Regions from separate parts of the Agrobacterium sp. 16-172Ci genome, predicted to be linked through region 4. Evidence: predicted binding sites of a transcription regulator. Region 4 holds the regulator's gene; each other region holds the start of a gene.
The links. Region 4 encodes PhoB, which activates phosphate uptake and scavenging genes when phosphate is short. Its sites were predicted from a motif close to TGTCATNNANCTGTCAT; they were not measured.

Region 1 (5,382 bases), on a different contig from region 4:
GGCGCCTTGATCATGCCAGCGGCAATGGTCGATTCCTCCACGGCACCATGCAGGCGCGACAGGAACACCTCGAAGGTTATGCCGGAATAGGCAAAGGCCACGATGGCCGCACCGAAAAGCGCTGCGAAATTGGCGAGAATGGTCAAAAGCGGCAGCGCGATGGTGAGCGCCACCAGCCGCGGAAACACCAGCACGCCGACGGGATTGAGGCCGATCACCTTCAGCGCGTCGATTTCCTCGCGCATCTTCATCGAGCCGATTTCCGCCGTAATCGCGCTGCCGGAGCGGCCGGCGATCATGATCGCGGTCAGAAGCACACCGATTTCACGCAATTGCAGAATGCCGACCAGATCGACAACGAAGACTTCCGCACCGAAATAACGCAGCTGAAACGCACCCTGCTGGGCGATGATCGCACCAATCAGGAACGACATCAGCATGATGATCGGCACGGCGCGCACGCCCATATGGTCGATCTGGTTGACGATCGCCGCCGGCGAGACGCCGCGCCCACGCCCGAGCTTCATCTGCGCGCCGCGCACGGCCGAGCCGAGAATATACATGCCCGCCAGGAAATCCGCGCCGTTCTGAATGACGGCCTTGCCGATGGGCGCAAAAATACGCTCGGCGAGCCCCACCTTCTTGGGCGCTTCGCCCTCCATCTCCACCTTTTCGGGCAACTGGCCGATGACCTCTTCGATACGGTCATTGCCCGTCACGGTGACGGTGGCGCCATTTGCCTCGAGGTCCTTGCGCAGGCGCTGGATGATCCATGCGCCCGTCGTATCGATGGCCTCGACGGAAGAAAGATCGATTTCCACCGGGCCAGCGGATTTGCCCTTTTCGATCTTTTCAAGACTGGGGAAAACACCGGCGAGATTGCTGTTGCGCCAGGAACCGCTCATGACAAAACGCAAGCCGCCGCCGGAGACGCTATCGTCTTCGGTGATTGCGGCCGGGTTCGCCTGTTGCCGTGTGTCCTGTTCTTGCATAATGCTCCGAGCGAGTGCAGCCGTCACGAGATTCTTAAAGGTTTCATAACGTTTTGGCCTCCGGCAAGCCACAGTGACGGCCGACAATTCGTGATAAATTTGGCGTCATGTGTCTTTTGCCGCCCAATCGGAAGTGAAAAAAACATGCCCCGTTACCTTCAAGCCACAACGGAACGTTTTCCCGTCGCCGGCAGCTTCACCATTTCACGCGGCACCCGCACCCACGCGGATGTCGTAACGTGCACCATCCGCGATGGTTCCTTTACCGGTATCGGCGAATGTGTGCCCTATCCGCGTTATGGCGAAAGTATTGAAGGCGTCATTGCCGATATCGAGGCGATGGCGGAGCAGATCGCCGGCGGTGTGACACGGCAGGAACTGCAACAGGCGATGCAACCCGGCGCCGCCCGCAATGCGGTGGATTGCGCGCTGTGGGACCTCGAAGCCAAGATCACCGGCAAAACCGTTGCCGAGCGCATCCTTGGACAGGCGGCAAAGCCGCTCGTCACCGCCTACACCATCTCGCTTGCCGACCCCGAGACCATGGCCGCGAAAACGGCGGAAAACGCAGGCCGCCCGCTGCTGAAGATCAAGACCGGCACGGCGGATGACGAAGCGCGTCTCAGGGCCGTGCGCGCCGCCGCACCCGAAGCGCGCATCATCATCGACGCCAATGAAGGCTGGAACGATTATAATATCGAATATTATCTGCGGCTTGCGGCAGAACTGAAGATATCGCTGATCGAGCAGCCGCTACCCGCCGGCAAGGATGACATCCTCGCCCGCATCGACCATCCGGTACTGATCTGCGCCGACGAAAGCGTGCATTCCACCAAGGACCTCGCCGCCCTGCGCGACCGCTACGATGCGATTAACATCAAGCTCGACAAGACCGGCGGCCTGACCGAAGCGCTTGTCATGAAGGCCGAGGCCGAAAGGCTCGGCTTCACCATCATGGTCGGCTGCATGCTCGGCACCTCGCTCGGCATGGCGCCTGCGGTGCTCGCGGCGCAGGGCGCGGCCTTCGCCGATCTCGACGGACCGCTGCTGCTGGCGCAGGATCGTGAGCCGGGGCTGGTTTATGAGGGTTCGCTGGTTTATCCGGCACGGCCGGAATTGTGGGGGTAGAACTCTCGCTAAGGGTCCGCACTGGGTTGGTGTCGAGAGGCTGCGTTCGCACCATCTCTCCGGTGCCTAACCGTAAGGTTACTGGGAAGGCTCTAAAGCCTCACCTCCGTCATGCCGGACCTGATCCGGCATCCAGCCACGGCGCGTCTGCGCCGTGAGAAATAGGTCTTACGCGATCAAAGACTTGATCGCACTGGATCCCGGCTCAGGGCCGGGATGACGGTATGCGGATGCCACAATTTTTGCCAAACACTTCGTTTACAGGTGAGCCTGCAACCAAACGCGCCGACTCAGGCCGCGTGCTTCCCGATCAGCCCTGGAATATCCACCGGCTCCATCTCGTCCGATGTGTGTTCGGCGGTAACGTCGCTCGTTTGCATCCAGGTGATCAGCTCGAAGCTGCCATCGGCATTTTCGGCAATCGCCGTGCAGCTTTCCACCCAGTCGCCGGTGTTGATGTAGCGAATGCCGTCCATGTCTTCCATGACAGCGTGGTGGATGTGCCCACAGATCACGCCGTCGACATTGTTGCGTCGCGCCTCGTCGGCCACCACGCGCTGGAATTCGCCGATGAAGTTGACCGCGTGTTTGACCTGCAGCTTGGCCCAGGCCGAGAACGACCAGTAAGGCAGGCCGATGCGGCGGCGCACCGCGGCGATGGCGATGTTGAGCGCAATTGCCGCGTCATAGGCCCAGTCGCCGAGATAGGCGAGCAGGCGGGCGTTGCGCACCACCACGTCGAACTCGTCGCCATGGATGATCAGGTACTTCTTGCCGTCGGCGGCCTCATGAATCATGCGCTCGGCCACTTCGATGCCGCCGAAATGCATGCCCGGAAATTCCCGCAGGAATTCATCGTGATTGCCGGGGATATAGACGATGCGCGTTCCCTTGCGGGCCTTGCGCAGGAGCTTCTGCACCACGTCGTTGCAGCCCTGCGGCCAGTACCAGCTGCGGCGCAGACGCCAGCCGTCGACGATGTCGCCGACGAGAATGATCGTTTCGGCCTCGTGATATTTCAGGAAGTCGAGCAGATAATCCGTCTTGGCCGCCTTGGAGCCGAGATGAACATCCGAAATGAAAAGCGTTCTGAACTGTCTGGTTTCGATTTGACCGGCCACGGATTTCATCCCCCTGTTCGGTTGCGTCCCTGCGGCTTTCTTACCTCTCAGAACCAGACTCGTGTTTCAGCAACATGACAGACGCCGGTTTTTATAGGGAATATGACGAAAGCCTTCACGAAAACGCGAATAAGCCATGGCCGCATTTGCATAAGGTGCGGTCAAATAACGGCTGTACCACGGGGAAGTTTGTTGTATTCAGGGGTCCGGAATTGAACCAGACATGACGGTGGAAGAATGACCTCTCACGATAAGAACAACACGCCCGCCAACACGGCAAAGGCCGACATCGAGGAACAGGCGCTCTTTTTCCACCGCTATCCGCGCCCCGGCAAGCTGGAAATCCAGGCCACCAAGCCGCTCGGCAACCAGCGCGATCTGGCGCTGGCCTATTCGCCGGGTGTTGCCGCCCCCTGCCTCGCCATCCATGAAAATCCGGAAACGGCGGCGGAATATACCGCCCGCGCCAACCTCGTCGCCGTCATTTCCAACGGCACGGCGGTGCTCGGCCTCGGCAATATCGGCCCGCTTGCTTCCAAGCCGGTGATGGAAGGCAAGGCCGTCCTCTTCAAGAAATTCGCCGGCATCGACGTTTTCGATATCGAAATCGATGCGCCCGGCATCAACGACATGGTCTCCACCATCGCAGCGCTGGAGCCCACCTTCGGCGGCATCAACCTTGAGGACATCAAGGCGCCGGAATGTTTCGAGGTTGAGCGCCAGCTGCGCGAGAAGATGAACATCCCGGTCTTCCACGATGACCAGCACGGCACCGCGATCATCGTCGCCGCCGCCGTCACCAACGCACTGGAACTCGCCGGAAAATCGCTCTCGAGCGTCAAGATCGTCGCCTCGGGCGCCGGCGCGGCAGCCCTTGCCTGCCTCAACCTGCTCGTCGCCATGGGCGCGAAGAAAGAAAACATCTGGGTCCACGACATCGAAGGCCTCGTTTACGATGGCCGCAACACGCTGATGGACGAGTGGAAGGAAGTTTACGCCCAGAAGACCGACAAACGCGTTCTCTCCGAAACCATCGACGGCGCGGATGTCTTCCTCGGCCTTTCCGCCGCCGGCGTGCTAAAGCCGGAACTGCTGGAGCGCATGGCGGAAAACCCGCTGATCCTGGCGCTTGCCAACCCCAATCCGGAAATCATGCCGGAGGCGGCGCGTGCGGCCCGTCCGGATGCGATGATCTGCACCGGTCGTTCGGATTTCCCGAACCAGGTGAACAACGTTCTCTGCTTCCCCTATATCTTCCGCGGCGCGCTGGATTGCGGCGCAACCACGATCAACGAGGAAATGAAGATGGCCGCCGTGCAGGCCATCGCCGAACTCGCGCGTGAGGAAGTTTCAGAAGTGGCCGCAAAGGCCTATAGCGGCGAAACGCCGGTCTTCGGCCCGAACTACCTCATCCCCTCGCCCTTCGATCCGCGGCTCATCCTGCGCATTGCGCCAGCCGTTGCCCGTGCTGCGGCCGCAAGCGGTGTCGCCGCCCGGCCGATCACCGATTTCGAAGCCTATCTCGACCAGCTGAACCGTTTCGTCTGGCGTTCCGGCTTCATCATGAAACCGGTCTTCAATGCCGCGAAAGCCGCCGAAAAGAAGCGCATCATCTTTGCCGAAGGCGAAGACGAGCGCGTGCTGCGCGCCGCCCAGGTGCTGCTGGAAGAAGGCACCGGCATCCCGATCCTCATCGGCCGCCCGCAGATCATCGAAACGCGCCTGAAGCGCTTCGGCCTGCGCATCCGCCCACATACGGATTTCGCGGTGGTCAATCCGGAAGACGATCCGCGCTACCGCGACTATGTCGATGACTATTTCGCCCTTGTCGGTCGCGTCGGTATCAACCCGGAAGCAGCCCGCACCATCGTGCGCACCAACACGACCGTCATCGGCGCGCTGTCGGTGAAGCGCGGCGAAGCGGATGCGCTGATCTGCGGCCTCGAAGGCCGTTACGACCGCCACCTGCGCGACGTCAACCAGATCATCGGCAAGCAGGAAGGCGTGCGTTCCTTCGCGGGCCTCAGCCTGCTCATCACCCAGCAGGGTGCGCTGTTCCTCACCGATACTTTCGTGAATTACGACCCGACCTCCGAGGAAGTGGCGGAAATGGCCATTCTCGCGGCCAAGGAAATCCGCCG
Region 2 (5,382 bases), on a different contig from region 4:
ATATCTGGGCGAACATGCCGTCAAAGGCCGTGGCCAGACGCTGGGCGTCTGCACGCTCAGCCAATATCAGGCGCCCGCCGCATAAGGGCAATCGACGGAAAAAAGCCGTGCGGCCCATCTGCCGACGATGGCCGTCATCAAAATTCATCAAAGCTTCAAACGGCAATCACCTGCCTGTCATGCGACGACCCTATCGCGTCAATCCTGTCTTCAACATGTATTGAGAGGGGTCTCCATCATGAAGCACATTGTTTTTGCACCTTTCGCGGTTCTCGCGCTCGCCGGCGCGGCACATGCGGCGGAAAAGGAGTTTCCGGCAAAGCTCGTTTCGCACGCCATTCTGCCTGCCAACACCATGATCGCCGCACCTGCCGATGCGCCGGAGCACCTCAAGACCTCCGCCAAATTCACCACGGCCGACCGTAAGCGCGCCGAGGGCCTCGGCACCGTGCCCGGCAAGGACGGCGTGCGCCTGACCGGCCTTTCCATGCCGTTCAACGGCCAGCCGATGCAGGGCTTTTCCGGCATCAGAGCGATGCCGGACGGCAGCTTCTGGAGCCTTTCCGACAACGGTTTCGGTTCCAAGCTCAATTCCAGCGACGCCATGCTGATGCTTCACCATCTGAAGTTCGACTGGGACGCGGGCAAGGTCAACGCGCTTGAAACCGTCTTCCTCTCCGATCCCGACATGAAGGCGCCCTTCCCCATCGTTCTGGAAGGCTCGAGCAAGCGTTACCTGACGGGTGCGGATTTCGACGTCGAATCCATTCAGCCGGTCGCTGACGGTTTCTGGGTCGGCGAGGAATTCGGCCCCTACATTCTGAAATTCACCCGCGACGGCAAGCTGACCGATGTGATCTCGACCAAGGCCGGCGACATCGAGGTGAAGTCTCCCGACCATCCGGCTCTTGCCCTGCCCGGCAACCCCACGCAGAAAATGCCCGCTTTCAACCTGAAGCGCTCCGGCGGTTATGAGGGCATGGCGCTCTCCAAGGACGGCTCGAAGCTCTATGGCCTGCTGGAAGGCCCGCTCTACATGGCCGACGGCCAGGTGGAAAAAACCGAAGACGGCGCGACTGCGCTGCGCATCATCGAACTCGACACCGCCAAGAAGGCGTGGACCGGCCGTAGCTGGCTTTATCCGCTGGCGGAAGGCGGCGAGGCAATCGGCGACTTCAACATGCTGGATGACAGCACGGCGCTGGTCATCGAACGTGACAATGGCGCCGGCACGGCCGACAAGGCCTGCGCCGATCCGAAGAAGCCGGAAGCAAACTGCTTTGCCGTGCCTTCCAAGGTCAAGCGCATCTACAAGATCGAGTTCAATGACGCCAATGTCGGCAAGGCCGCCCGCAAGATCGGCTATATCGATCTTCTGAAGATCTCCGATCCTGACAACAAGAAACGTCAGGGCGGCGGCAACGGCTATTACGACATGCCTTTCGTCACCATCGAGAATGTCGACCGCGTCGATGCCACCCATATCGTCGTCGGCAACGACAACAACCTGCCCTTCTCCGCCGGCCGTGCGCTGGACAAGGCTGACGACAACGAATTCGTCCTGCTGGAGGTCAAGGACCTGCTCGAGGCGAAATAAGACCAAGGCTGCTGTCACTTGCTTTGACGGCTGCGAATGATCCGGACGGAGCGCCCGGCAGACACAAATGTCTGCATGGCGCTCCGTTCCGATTTTCCAGAGCTAGCGGAAAAGAAGACGTTTCATGCAGGACCATGCAGAAAGACTTTATTACGCCCTGAAGAAAAGCTGGTCGGGCGAGACGAGCGGCCTCTGGTCGCGCGAAAACCCCGCCAAGGGCCAAGGCAGCGTCACCGCGCTGGTGGTACAGGATATTTTCGGCGGAGAGCTTGTCAAAACCGCTGTCAGCGGTGCCGACCATTTTTACAATATCGTCGAAGGCACCCGCTGGGATTTCACCTTCAGCCAGTTCGATATTCCGGTCGGCTATCAGGACAGGCTTGCCAGCCGCACGGAAGCCATGGCGACGATAACGCCGCTGCAATATGCCTATCTCAGCGCCTGCATCCGCAAGGCGCTCGGGCACGGCTGAGCCGTTAGCAAAAGCGCATCGCGGCACGGTGGCCAGCCAGGGTGTCACGCTCCGAGACCACGATGTCAATCTTTCCCGCAAAGCGGACACATTCCTTGCGATAATATCGCCAGGTGGAATGGTTGCACCGGCAGGAGAGATATTCGATGAGTGAAAGTTGCCCGGTCCTGACACCGGCGGAACGGCAGGTACAGGCCATATTGGAGCGCACGGGGGCAGTGATGATGGCCACCATTCACGCAGCGCTCGAACGTGCCAGCAAAGAGGTCGCTGACGCATTCCGGGCCGTCGATTCAGACATGCAGCCGCCGCCCCACGACTATTTTACCGCTGTCGCCCATCAGCAGCTCTTCCTGATGTTATGCGGGGCGGACCCGAAAACCTTCGAGGGCGGAGACCCCGAAATCGCCGGCCACATCATTCGGAATGCGCAAAACATATCCGACCACTACTGGAAGAAAACGCCTGCCGCGGCGGATGTCCCCGGCAAGTGATACATTCCGAGTGAAGACAGGATTTCGCGTCACGCGGCATCGCGCGCGATCTGCGTTTTAGAGAGGATGCCCAGCCCGGCCGGACCCCTATCGCCATTTCACGTCACAGCACCTTCATCATCGCCGTTTAAGCAGGCGCAAATCCGGAGGCTGGAATGGATTCGACCGCACAGATCAAGCGCCCGAAAATCGCAGAGACCGTCATCCATGCGACGGCGAGCATAAGAGATTCCAATATCGGCGAATGCTGCGAAATTCTGGCTGACACCTCCCTGCACAATGCCGAGCTCGGCAATTACTCCTATCTTGGCCCCCGTTGCATGGTGGGCGATGCAACGATCGGAAAATTCTGCGCCATCGCCGCAGAGGTCAGGATAGGCGCTCCGAACCATCCGATGGACAGGCCATCCATGCACCGTTTCAGCTATTGCCCTGAATATTATTCTGCGGATGCCGTGCGCGATAACGCCTTTTTCGACCGGCGCAGGGAGGACTGCGCCGTCATCGGTCACGATGTCTGGATCGGTCACGGCGTTATCGTCTTGCCGGGTGTCACGGTTGGAGACGGGGCAGTGCTCGCCGCCGGCGCGGTCGTCACCAGAGACGTGCCGCCCTACACCATCGTCGGCGGCGTTCCCGCAAAAATCATTCGCGAACGATTTTCGCGGCCCATCGCGGAAAAGCTTGCATCAATCGCATGGTGGGATTGGCCATTCGAAACGATCATGGCGCGGCTTTCCGACTTTCAGTCGAGCGACATAGAAGCCTTTTGCGAGCGCTGGTCCTAGCGGACGCAAGAACCGTCCTGTCGCGAAACAGAAACGCGCCGTTCGTTATTCGAACACGAATGCCAGCCGCTTGCCCGTCAGCTTCGCCAGTTGCTGCAAACGCCCGTCCAGCCGCTCGCCGGCGAAATCGCAATAATCGTGCGGCACGACGAATTCCAGATCGAGATCGGGATTGCCGGATTTGCGGAATTTGAGGTGGTCGACGACGCCCGGCATCGAGGCCGAGAAGAGATAGACGACGCGCAGCAGGCCGCCGAGCAATTTACCGAGTTCCTGCAACCGGTCACCCGCCATGGCGGCGAGGGGCTGCGTGGTGCCGTTGTCGTTCAGACCTTCGAAGCGATAATAATTGGCGAGCGCAATATAGGCGCGGCCGGGATGGGTGATCGCCACGAAGGAGGAATGGGCGATGATGTTGAGCGCCTGCAATCCGCGATAATCGGGATGGGCGCGCCAGCTGATATCGGCAAGAAGGCAGGCCGCCTGCCGGTAACGGCTCTCCTCTTCGGTCTCGTCAACGCCGAAGACCGGGAAGGTGCGGCCGCTCCAGTCCGCCAGTTCGCGCGCATGTTCCGGCGAGCGGGCACGCAGAATGGCAAGTTCATCGGCGGCAACCAGCAGCGGATCGGAATCCCGCTCTTCTTCAGTCAACAGCGAATAAAGATAACCTTCGCGCACGCCCTGCGCCGAAAAGGCGATCCTGGCCGGCTTCATCATTTTCAGAACTTCGCGCATGGCGATGGCGCCGAATGGCAGCAGCGAGCGGCGGTTCTTGGAGACCGCCTGCCAGGCCGGATCCTTGCTATCCCGGGAGACGATGACCTCTTCGAGAAAATTCAGCATTTCCTCCAGCGGCAATTCATAGCCCTGCATCATATGCAGCGGATAGCCCGATATCTCCATATGCAGCTTGGCGATGTTTCGCCAGGTGCCGCCCACCGCGTAAAAGGTGCGCCCCTCACCCGCCGCCAGAAGCTTGGCGAAGGATTTGACGTGTTTTCTGGCAATCGTCGCCGCTTTTTCCAGCGAGCCGTCCGACTGCTCCGACAGCCGCAGGCCGCCGAGCGGCAGGGTGATGCCCTCGCCGCAGCTCTTGCCCTTGATGTCGATGAGCTCGAGCGAACCGCCGCCCAAATCGCCGGCGATGCCGTCTGGATCATGGAAACCGCTGATCACGCCATAGGCGGAATAAAGCGCTTCCTTTTCGCCTGACAGTACCTCGATCTCGCAGCCGAGAATGGCTTCTGCCTCGCGGATGAAATCCGGGCCGTTTTCCGCCTCACGCGCCGCAGCCGTCGCCAGCACATAGAGCTTCTGCGCCTGCGCCTGCTCGGAAAGGACATGGAAACGCCGAAGCGCCATCAGCGCCCGGCTGACGCCTTCCTCATGCATACGGCCCGTCAGCGCCAGTCCCTTGCCGAGGCCACACAGGACCTTTTCGTTGAACAGCACCGCAGGCGCGCGGGAAAGACCTTCATATACGACGAGACGAACGGAGTTCGAACCAATATCTATGACGGAAACGGGGGCAAGGCCGGTCAGCCGCCCCTGTGCTTCTGATCGAGTCATTCAGCCTGTTTCTTGCGGGACGAAATCAACCCGGCAATCAATTTGGGCGCACTGGATTTCAAGGCTTCACCACGTCCGGAAAGGCTGGGATTGGTCATGAAATAGTGCTGCGCGTTGAACGGTTCTTCGCCTTTACGCACCTCGATGCGCCTCGACGTTCCGTCCGCAAGTATCTCGTAGCTCTGCTGGTTGTCAATGAGATTGCCAAGCATAATCTGTGAAAGAACCTGCTCATGCACGGTGGGATTGGTGAGCGGAACCAGCGTTTCCACGCGCCGATCAAGGTTGCGCGGCATCATGTCGGCCGAGCCGATATAGACCAGCGCCTTGTCCGACGGCAGGCCGAAACCATTGCCGAAGCAGAAGATGCGGCTGTGTTCGAGGAAGCGTCCGACGATGGATTTGACGCGGATATTATCCGACAGACCGGGCACCTGCGGGCGCAGGCAGCAGATGCCGCGC
Region 3 (5,382 bases), on a different contig from region 4:
CTTCACAATCCGATATCGAAGCGGCAACGCCGATTTTAACGGCTTGCATCGTCGGGCATCGTGCAAGATCGGGAAACGCGGCCAAGAGGCCCCTCGCCGTACAAAAAAGCCGGGCATAGCCCGGCTTTTTTCATTTGCGGCGCCAATCGGCTCGATCAGTTGATCGCCTTCATATTGACGGTGAAGAACAGCGTTTCGCCGGAAGAATCGTCCACGCCGTCATTGTCGGTCACGGCATAGGCCGTTCCCGCCTTGTCGAAGGTGAAGCCTTCCAGCTTGTCGACGACATAACCGTTGGTCTGGGCCTTGAGGTCAGGCAGGAAGTCATGGGCTTCCTGCTTGGCCACCAGCGGCAGTTCGCCGCCGATCTTGCCCGGCTTCAGGTCCGCGATCGCAACACGGTAGAGCTTCTTGATCTTGGCCTTGTCGCCGATCTGGTTGTCGCGCTCGACGATATAGACATAGTCGCCCTGCGCGGCGATTTCGGAGAGGCCGACCCAGCCTGCCTCGGTCTTGTCGAGCGGGTAACGGACGGCGCCCCACTCCTTGGATTTCGGATTGTAGGAGACCAGCTTGACGAAGCCCTTTTCGTCCGTGCCCCATTCACGCTGCACAGCCATCCACAGCGTCGCGTCGTCGCCCTTGCCGATCATGGTCACGCCTTCGAAACCGAAGCGGGTGTCGCCGGCGAGAAGTTCCTTCGGCAATGCGATCTCGGCCTTGATCTCGCCCTTGGCGTTGACGTTATAGAGCGCGTGCGGAACGAGCTTGGCGCTGTCGCCCTCAGAAGCCAGCCAGAAACCGCCCTTGCCGTCCAGCGTGATGCCTTCGATGTCTAGCTTTTGAGCGGCGATGCCGTCACGCTTGACGCGCAGCACGCTGGTGATGGTGGCGGGCTTTTTCGTCGCATCGATGGTGAAGATCGACGGCTGGTTGCCATAGACCGAGTCGGACACGGCATAGAGAATGCCGGGCTTTTCGGCATCGCCGACCAGACCCGAAAGAGCGCCCCAGCCGATCGGCGCACCATCGACGGTGGCGGAAGCCAGCTGCGGATAGGCTGCTTCACCTTCACCGCGCTCATAGAGCATGACATGCGAGCGGACGCCGCCGTCTTCGATCAGATCGACCTCATTGGCCGTGGCAAGGAGGTTGCGCGACGGGATGGCGACAGCGCCTTCCGGCGAAACGCCCGAAGGCAGGAGCTGCGTCAGTTCCGGCTCCTTGCCGGTGTCCTTGTAGACAGCGACGACAGAGGCGCGCTCCGACAGCACGAAGAAATATTTCTGGTCGCCGAAGGTCGCCGCTTCCAGACCTTCCGGCTCGATGCCCTTTGCCTTGGAGCGCTTTTCCGGATAGTGGCCGATGGCCGCAACCGCGTGTTCGAGCGAGGAGCCGGATTCGTAGACGAGCTTGCCGGTCTTGTCGAAGATGGTAAAGCCGCGCGAACCGCCCTGCCAGTCGCCCTCATTGGCGATGACGATACGGTCGTTGTCCAGCCACTTCACGGCGTCCGGCTCGCGCTTGCGGCCTTCCTGCTTGTCGGTGAACTTCAACTGGCCATCGGTCTTCGTATCGATGCCTTCAAGATCGACCTTGCCGGCGGAGAAATGCGTCTTCACCGTACCGGTCTTGCCGTCGAGAATGACGATATGATTGTTTTCCTGAAGAGTCAGCGCGATCTCGCCATTGGCGTTGATCGACACGAATTCCGGCTCCGGATCCTCAGGAGAAATTTCGGCAAGACCGGTGAGCTCGATCTTCTTCAGCGTCGCGCAATCGGCAACGCCGTCCTTCAGACCGACAGTCACCAGATAACCGGCGGGCATCTGCGGCAGGGCGCCTTCGTTCACCTCTTCATCGCGCTCGTTTTCGATGGCGATGGAGGCGAAGGTCTTGTCTGGGGAAACGGCGACGGAATCGGGCTGGCCGCCGAGATCACAGCTTGCTTCGATCTTTTTGGTAGCAATATCGACCGTCACCAGCTTGCCGGAGGGCTTGGCGCGATTTTTCGACGTATTGACGCCGGCCAGCACCTTGAGACCGGCAACGGCAACGGAGGTCGGTTCGCCTTCGAGCAGCAGCGCGCCGCCGGCCTTGGGAGCCTTGGCGTCGGTGATGTCGATGAAACCGATGCCGCCAAGCGGGCTGTCCGAATATATCAACGTCTTGCCGTCTTCGCTGGCGGTAATGATTTCAGCCGAGGTGACGGACTTGGTGTCCTTGTCCGCGGGAAGGTTTTTCGCCACGGGGAAAGATGCGATGCGGTTGAAAACCGGCTCGGCCGCGGCCGGGATGGCTGCGGACGTGAGCAGCGCGGCGGTCAAAGCCATTTGAGAAAATCGGAACGCCATTTTAATCCCCCTTGGGTCCAGAAATACCCCAAGGCTTCTGCGTTACAGACATGACAGTGGCATGACACTTCCTGACCGCTGAATCAAAAAGCCCGGCCTGGAAGGCCGGGCTTTCGTGTTTATGCCCACATTCCGCGTCGAAAAACGCCGTGTGTCCGGATGGAAGCTACACAGGCGCTTCCCTGCTTTCATTCACATCTTGACCGGGAGAACCCGGCCTGTCCGAAAAGAGCTTTTCGAAACACCGCCCGCTTTTGGCGGCGATGTGACGGCGTCAGGGCGTCAAAACATGTTTCCTCGTGAACCTGAAAAGCCGCCCGCCCGCCGCCGGGCGTTGCGGCTTTCCGGAAACCTTACGAGTTGACGGCGTCCTTCAGGCCCTTGCCTGCGGAAAACTTCGGTACGTTGCGAGCCGGGATATCGACTTCAGCACCCGTGGAAGGGTTACGGCCCTTGGAGGCTTCACGACGGCTGACGGAGAAGCTGCCGAAGCCGGCCAGGCGAATGTCGCCACCGTTCTTCAGTTCGCTCTGTACAGTTTCGAATACAGCATCAACAGCGGAAGCAGCATCTGCCTTCGTGAGACCAGCCTTTTCGGCAACAGCAGAGACGAGCTCGTTCTTGTTCATGTTTCCACCCCTTTCAATGGTTTGAAACGACTCAAATTAAGCCGGCGCAGAATACGTTCGCATCCGCGCGCAGCAACCCAAAAGCGCTGGAATCGCCTGAAAAACAAGGGGTCTGCGTTTTTTTTCACAAAAAAGGCCGACATTTCTGCCGGCCTTCCACATATTCGTGCCAAATTCGCATCACTTGTGCGCAGCTTTACGCCACATGCGCCTTCCGACACCTAAGACATTGAATCTATGCAGCAGCCGTCGCGAAAGGCGATTCCCGCCCCTCGCGACGATGCATTATCAATGCGCGATGGTCTGGCTGCCGTCGTCGACGCCTTCGACGGTTGCGATCACCGGCGTCTCGATGCTGCCGTCCCACTCGATGGGCTCCGGCTGGCGGATAAGGGCGTGCTTGATGACCTCGCCCATCCGCGACACCGGGATGATTTCCATCTCGTTCTTCACATTGTCCGGAATCTCCGCCAGATCCTTGGCGTTTTCTTCCGGGATCAGCACCTTCTTGATGCCGCCGCGAAGGGCCGCAAGCAGCTTTTCCTTCAGGCCGCCGATAGGCAGCACGCGACCGCGAAGCGTGATCTCACCCGTCATCGCCACATCCTTCGAGACCGGGATACCCGTCATGATGGAGACGATGGCGGTCGCCATGGCAACACCGGCGGACGGACCGTCCTTCGGGGTTGCCCCTTCCGGAACGTGCACGTGGATGTCGCTCTTGTCGAAGCGGGGCGGCTCGATGCCGAAGTCCACGGCGCGCGAACGGACATAGGATGCCGCCGCCGAAATGGATTCCTTCATCACTTCCTTGAGGTTGCCGGTCACCGTCATGCGGCCCTTGCCCGGCATCATCACGCCTTCGATGGTGAGCAGCTCACCGCCGACTTCCGTCCAGGCCAGACCCGTGACGACACCGACCTGATCCTCGCGCTCGGCCTCGCCGTGGCGGAACCGCGGAACGCCCAGATAATCCGGAACGTTTGCTGCGGTGACTTCCACGGACTTGACCTTGCCCTTGATGATCTCGGTGACAGCCTTGCGCGCCAGCTTCATCAGCTCGCGTTCGAAACTGCGCACGCCCGCCTCGCGGGTGTACTGCTGGATGACGACCATCAGGGCGTCATCGGTAACCGAGAACTCTTCCGGACGCAGAGCATGTTCCTTGATCGCCTTGGGCAACAGGTGACGCTTGGCGATTTCGCGCTTTTCGTCTTCCGTGTAACCGGCGATGCGGATCACTTCCATGCGGTCCATCAGTGGGCCGGGAATGTTCAGCGTGTTGGCCGTTGTCACGAACATCACGTCGGACAGGTCGTATTCCACTTCAAGGTAATGGTCCATGAAGGTGGAGTTCTGTTCCGGATCGAGCACCTCGAGCAGTGCCGACGACGGATCGCCACGGAAGTCCATGCCCATCTTGTCGATCTCGTCGAGCAGGAAGAGCGGGTTCGCCTTCTTGGCCTTCTTCATCGACTGGACGATCTTGCCCGGCATGGAGCCGATATAAGTACGGCGGTGACCGCGTATTTCCGCCTCGTCACGAACGCCACCCAGCGCCATGCGCACATATTCGCGGCCGGTCGCCTTGGCGATCGACTTGGCGAGCGAGGTCTTGCCGACGCCGGGCGGGCCGACGAGGCAGAGGATCGGACCGCGGATTTTCGTCGCACGGGCCTGCACGGCCAGATATTCGACGATACGCTCCTTGACCTTGTCCAGACCGAAGTGGTCCTGATCCAGGATCTTCTCGGCATTGTTGAGGTCGGCCTTGATCTTCGACTTCTTGCCCCAGGGTAGACCCAGCAGCCAGTCCAGATAGTTGCGCACGACGGTCGCTTCCGCGGACATCGGGCTCATCTGGCGAAGCTTCTTCATTTCCGCCTCGGCCTTTTCCTTGGCCTCCTTGGAAAGCTTGGTCTTGGCGATGCGCTCTTCCAGTTCGGCCATCTCGTCACGGCCGTCCTCGCCGTCGCCGAGTTCCTTCTGGATCGCCTTCATCTGTTCGTTCAGGTAATATTCGCGCTGCGTCTTCTCCATCTGGCGCTTGACGCGCGAACGGATACGCTTTTCGACCTGCAGCACGGAAATTTCGCCTTCCATGAAGCCGAGCGCCTTTTCAAGCCGCTGCTTCACGCTGACGGTTTCCAGCATTTCCTGCTTTTCGGTGATCTTGATCGACAGGTGCGAAGCGACCGTATCGGCAAGCTTCGAATAATCGTCGATCTGGCCGGCAGCGCCGACAACCTCGGGCGAAATCTTCTTGTTGAGCTTCACATAGCTCTCGAATTCAGAAACGACCGAACGCGACAGCGCCTCGATCTCGACCGGATCTTCGGCAGGCTCCTGCAACGGCGTCGCAGTGGCTTCATAGAAGTCTTCACGGCCGGTGTAGCTGT
Region 4 (5,382 bases):
ACTCCTTGCGCGGATGCGCTGTCAGACGGTTGTCAATAGGCTTTCGGGGTTATCCCTTGCCTGAAAATCAAAAATGCCGCCTCGCGGCGGCAGGGGCACTATTGTCACTTCGCCTGCCGATGTCAACAAAAGTCCGCGTTTCCCGGGGTTCTCAAGCCCTAGTAGGTGGCGGCGAATGAGGCCCAAGGTGTTGCCTTTCAGACTCAACTCGCCAGCAAGTTGGGGAAAACCGGAAAATCGATTCGAGATGATTCCCGCGACTCTTGCCACGGAGTCTGCGTGGCACTAGGTTAATCGCTAATTACTAGACTGCATTGCGGCGGAACTAGTCACCAAAAATCAGGCAGAAACCACGCTCGCGGCACGCCCGCGAGGCGGAGAGGGATTCTGCCGACATTATACGCGACGAGCGGAGAAGCGGCATGAACTGGACAGACGAACGGGTCGAAAAACTCAAGAAATTGTGGTCCGAGGGGCTTAGCGCCAGCCAGATAGCAGCGCAGCTGGGCGGCGTCAGCCGCAATGCCGTCATCGGCAAGGTCCATCGCCTCAACCTGCCGGGACGCGTGAAGGCCGGCGGCCCGGTTACTTCGGCGCGTTCCGCGCCCAAGCGCACTGCCGCCCCTGCCCCGCGCGCGGCGAATTTTGCGACCCGCGTCAGCGCAGCACCTGCACGCGCGTTGAACCGCTCGAGCGCGGCAACGGCGCTGCACGAGGAGATCGATATCGAGACCGCCGAAGTTCTCGATTACGTTCCCTCCAAAAATGTCGTTACGCCGATCTCCCGCCGCCTGACGCTGACGGAACTGACGGAGCGCACCTGCAAGTGGCCGGTCGGCGATCCGCTGAAGGATGATTTCCATTTCTGCGGTTGTGAAGCACTGGAATCTTCGCCCTATTGCAAGTTCCATGCAAAGCTTGCCTACCAGCCGGTAAGCGAGCGTCGCAAGGCTTGAGTGTTGCGGCACGCATTCGACACTCAAAAACTACGGGCCTTCGGGCCCGTTTTTTTGTGGCGGAATCCAAGGTGGTTCTGGAACAGAGCGCACGCTGTCTAAGAGGCGCTCCCCATCCCTGTTCTTGCGCATTCTCCGGATGTAAAACCGCGATGGGCCCCTTGCGGCAAATGCTCGGAATTTATCGGCGACGTGCCGCGCCCTTCCTCCCGACAGGTTTCACCGCGCAATCCGGCTTTCAGCAGACCTTCTATCGCTCAAAAGAACAAGGATACGCATGTGCGGAAGGTTCAAAATCGAAAGGCCCGACACCGTTCCGGTCTCGGGCCTTCTGATTTTTAGGGAATTTATCCCGAGTGAAACCATCGGTTTCGGTTTTCTCAGGCTTCCATTGAATATCCGGCGCCGCGCACGGTGCGGATGACATCCTGCATATGCGAAAAATTGAGCGCCTTGCGCAGACGTCCGACATGCACGTCGACGGTGCGCTCATCCACATAGATATCGTGACCCCACACACCATCCAGCAATTGCGAGCGGGAAAACACCCGGCCGGGAGAGGTCATCAGGAATTCCAGCAGGCGGAACTCCGTCGGGCCGAGGCGCACTTCGCGGCTCTTGCGGTGAACGCGATGGGTCTCGCGATCCAGTTCGATATCGCCGCATTTCAGCACCGAAGACAGAACCTCCGGGCGGGCGCGGCGCAGCATCGCCTTGACGCGGGCCATGAGTTCCGGTGTCGAGAACGGCTTGACGACATAATCGTCGGCGCCGGTGGCGAGGCCGCGAACCCTTTCGCTTTCCTCGCCGCGCGCCGTCAGCATGATGATGGGCAGGCGCTCGGTTTCCGGCCGCATCCTGAGCCGACGGCAAAGTTCGATACCGGAAACGCCGGGAAGCATCCAATCCAGGATAAGGAGGTCCGGAATACGTTCCTGCAGCCTGATTTCTGCCTCGTCTCCACGGGGTATCGTGTCGACGTCATATCCCTCAGCCTCGAGATTGTAACGAAGCAGGACGCTCAGCGCTTCCTCATCTTCCACAACTGCAATCTTGGGCACCATATACTAACTCCGCAAGCCGCTGCCTGTCTGTTACTCGGTCACCGAACCGAGCGTGTTGGAACTGTCGTCCTTCGGACGCTCGCCTTCCGGCTGGCTGCCGGTGGTCATGTAATAGATCGTTTCGGCGATATTGGTGGCGTGGTCGCCGATACGCTCGATGTTCTTGGCGCAGAACAGAAGATGCGTGCAGGTGGTGATGTTGCGCGGATCTTCCATCATGTAGGTCAGAAGCTCACGGAAGAGCGACGTGTACATGGCGTCGATTTCTTCGTCGCGCTCGCGAATGGCATTGGCCTTCTCGGCGGAACGCGTGGAATAGACGTCCAGCACTTCCTTGAGCTGCACCAGCGCCAGTTCCGACAGGTGTTCGATGCCACGGGCGAGCTTGCGCGGCACGCCGGTGCCGGCAACCGCGATGACGCGCTTGGCTGTGTTTTTGCCAAGGTCGCCGACGCGTTCAAGGTCAGCTGCAATACGCAGGGTGCCGATGATCTCGCGAAGGTCTGCCGCCATCGGCTGGCGTTTGGCGATGGTGACGATGGCCTTGTCGCCGATCTCGCGCTCGGCGTGGTCGAGGATCGCATCGTCGGAAATGACCTTCTGGGCGAGCGCGGCATCGGAATTGACGAGCGCGCGCACGGCGTCGGCGCACATCTGCTCCGCAAGACCGCCCATTTCGGCGATACGACGCGTAAGGAATTTCAGTTCGTCGTCATAGGCCGACAGAATATGCGAATGGGTCGTTGTCTGTGTCATGGTCTAGTCCTCCGGCTTGGCCTGCATGCGCGTACCCGGAAGCGGGCACGGCAGAAGCACCAGTCTTGTTCGGTTTCGATAAAGCGCCGGCCGGGATCAGCCGAAGCGGCCCATGATGTAATCCTGCGTGCGCTGGTCGTCCGGATTGGTGAACATCTTGTCGGTTTCGTTTTCCTCGACAAGATGACCAAGATGGAACATGGCCGTGCGCTGGGAAACACGCGCCGCCTGCTGCATGGAGTGCGTGACGATGACGATGGTGTAATTGGTGCGCAGCTCGTGGATCAATTCTTCGACCTTTGCGGTCGCGATCGGGTCGAGAGCCGAGCAGGGCTCGTCCATCAGGATCACTTCCGGGCTGACGGCAACGGCGCGTGCGATGCACAGACGCTGCTGCTGACCGCCGGAAAGACCGGTGCCGGATTCGTGCAGACGATCCTTAACCTCGTTCCAGAGACCCGCCTTCTGCAGGCTCTGCTCGACGATCTGGTCCATATCCGCCTTATTGCGGGCGAGACCATGGATGCGCGGACCGTAGGAAATGTTTTCATAGATCGACTTCGGGAAGGGGTTCGGTTTCTGGAACACCATGCCGACGCGGGCGCGCAATTCCACGACGTCAATCGCCTGATCGTAGATATCGTCGGTGTCGAGCGTGATCTTGCCGGTGACCCGGCAACCGTCGATCGTGTCGTTCATACGGTTCAGGGTACGCAGGAAGGTGGATTTGCCGCAGCCGGACGGGCCGATAAGCGCGGTCACCGTATTTTCCCGAACGTTGAGGTTCACGTCGTAAAGCGCGCGCTTTTCGCCGTAATAAACCGAAACGTCCTTGCCGATCATCTTGTATGAGACTTCATTCATTTTCTTGTCCAGCGCCTTTTCAACTGCTGCTTCCGACAACATGTTCATTGCTCAAGCTCCCTCTACCAGCGCCGTTCGAAGCGGCGACGCAACAGGATTGCGCCAACATTCATGACGATGAGGAACAAAAGCAGGATGATGATAGCGCCGGATGTCCTTTCGACAAAGGCGCGCTCGGCTTCGTTCGCCCACATGTAAATCTGCACCGGCAGGGCCGTGGACGGATCCATCGGCGTTGTCGGATAATTCGCAACGAATGCCACCATGCCGATCAAGAGCAGCGGCGCCGTTTCGCCCAGCGCATGGGCGAGACCGATGATGGTGCCGGTCAGAATGCCGGGCATGGCGAGCGGCAGCACATGGTGGAAGATCGTCTGCATCTTGGAAGCGCCGAGGCCAAGGGCGGCGGCGCGGATAGACGGCGGCACGGCTTTCAGGGCAGCGCGCGTCGCGATGATGATCGTCGGCAGGGTCATCAGCGTCAGGACGAGGCCGCCGACCAGCGAGGCCGAGCGCGGAAAGCCCATGAAGTTGATGAAGACCGAGAGGCCGAGCAGACCGTAAACAATCGAAGGAACGGCCGCGAGATTGTTGATATTCACCTCGATAAGATCCGTCAGACGGTTCTTCGGGGCGAATTCCTCGAGATAGATGGAGGCCGCAACGCCAATTGGCAATGACAGCACCAGCACGATCAGCATCATGTAGAAGGAGCCGATCAGCGCCACACCGACACCCGCCGCTTCCGGACGGCTCGACGCGCCGTTGACGAAGATGCCGGTATTGAAATGTTTGCCGAGCTGGCCACTTTCGGCGAGCTGGTTCATCCAGCCGAGTTGCTGGTTCGAGATACGGCGATTGGCTTCATCCGCCGTCAGGTCGACCTGGCCCTTGAAGGCGCTGTCGACGTCGCCAGACGCCAGCAGCGTGACAGTGCGCGTGGTGCCGATGACGGCGGGATCGGCGACGACGATATCGCGAAGCTGCGTGCGCACGCTGTCCGAGATCAAGAGGTTGACGGCGCGTAGACCGGCGCGATCGGTCGGCGCAACGCCAAGGACCTTGGCGACAGCATCGCGGGCGATGACGGGATAATTGGCCGTCATCAGCTTTGTGGGATTGGTGGCCCGCTCATTTTTCGGATCGATGATCTGTTCGGAAAACTCGACCGGAACGGTGATCATCGTCTGCTGGAAAGCGGTGTAACCCTTGGAAACCACCGAGAAAAGCAGCAGGAAGAGAAAGATGAGGCCGAAGGAAATCGCTGCCATGCCGTAGGCACGGAAGCGGCGTTCGGCGGCATAACGGCGCTTGATGCCGATATCACGGCGCGTGGCCTTGTTGACGGCGCTCGCGCCGGCTGCGGGAGAGACGATGTCGGTCATTCATATTGCTCCCGGTATTTGCGCACGATGTAAAGCGCGTAGATATTCAGGCAAAGCGTGATGGCGAAAAGCGTGATGCCGAGCGCAAAGGCAACCAGCGTCTGCGGCGAGGTGAATTCAAGGTCGCCGGTGAGCTGGCTGACGATCTTGACCGTCACCGTGGTCATGGGCTCGAAGGGATTGAGCTGCAGGCGGGCAGCAACACCGGCCGCAAGAACCACGATCATGGTTTCGCCGATGGCGCGCGAAGCCGTCATCAGCACGGCGCCGACGATGCCGGGAAGAGCGGCCGGAATAATGACCCTCTTGATCGTCTCGGAACGCGTGGCGCCAAGACCGAGCGAACCGTCACGCAGC

Region 1: a site for PhoB is predicted at 3,305-3,321, ahead of ACQZ40_RS24840 (UDP-2,3-diacylglucosamine diphosphatase). Genes of this name have one in related genera too.
Region 2: a site for PhoB is predicted at 2,665-2,681, ahead of ACQZ40_RS06040 (DapH/DapD/GlmU-related protein). Genes of this name have one in related genera too.
Region 3: a site for PhoB is predicted at 2,405-2,421, ahead of ACQZ40_RS05475 (esterase-like activity of phytase family protein). Genes of this name have one in related genera too.

The regions. Positions count from the first base shown of each region.
Region 1 covers NZ_JBNWBW010000043.1:4,800-10,181, forward strand. The annotation lists gene ACQZ40_RS24830 (ABC transporter permease) at 1-992, opposite strand, end outside; gene dgcA (N-acetyl-D-Glu racemase DgcA) at 1,137-2,120, shown strand; gene ACQZ40_RS24840 (UDP-2,3-diacylglucosamine diphosphatase) at 2,411-3,250, opposite strand; gene ACQZ40_RS24845 (NADP-dependent malic enzyme) at 3,479-5,382, shown strand, end outside.
Region 2 covers NZ_JBNWBW010000003.1:257,273-262,654, forward strand. The annotation lists gene ACQZ40_RS06020 (adenylate/guanylate cyclase domain-containing protein) at 1-85, shown strand, start outside; gene ACQZ40_RS06025 (esterase-like activity of phytase family protein) at 239-1,597, shown strand; gene ACQZ40_RS06030 (YunG family protein) at 1,722-2,069, shown strand; gene ACQZ40_RS06035 (hypothetical protein) at 2,216-2,563, shown strand; gene ACQZ40_RS06040 (DapH/DapD/GlmU-related protein) at 2,719-3,351, shown strand; gene ppx (exopolyphosphatase) at 3,397-4,920, opposite strand; gene ACQZ40_RS06050 (RNA degradosome polyphosphate kinase) at 4,917-5,382, opposite strand, start outside.
Region 3 covers NZ_JBNWBW010000003.1:150,065-155,446, forward strand. The annotation lists gene ACQZ40_RS05475 (esterase-like activity of phytase family protein) at 156-2,354, opposite strand; gene hupB (DNA-binding protein HupB) at 2,708-2,983, opposite strand; gene lon (endopeptidase La) at 3,272-5,382, opposite strand, start outside.
Region 4 covers NZ_JBNWBW010000001.1:408,217-413,598, reverse strand. The annotation lists gene ACQZ40_RS02090 (GcrA family cell cycle regulator) at 423-956, shown strand; gene phoB (phosphate regulon transcriptional regulator PhoB) at 1,337-2,020, opposite strand; gene phoU (phosphate signaling complex protein PhoU) at 2,051-2,776, opposite strand; gene pstB (phosphate ABC transporter ATP-binding protein PstB) at 2,873-3,688, opposite strand; gene pstA (phosphate ABC transporter permease PstA) at 3,703-5,025, opposite strand; gene pstC (phosphate ABC transporter permease subunit PstC) at 5,022-5,382, opposite strand, start outside.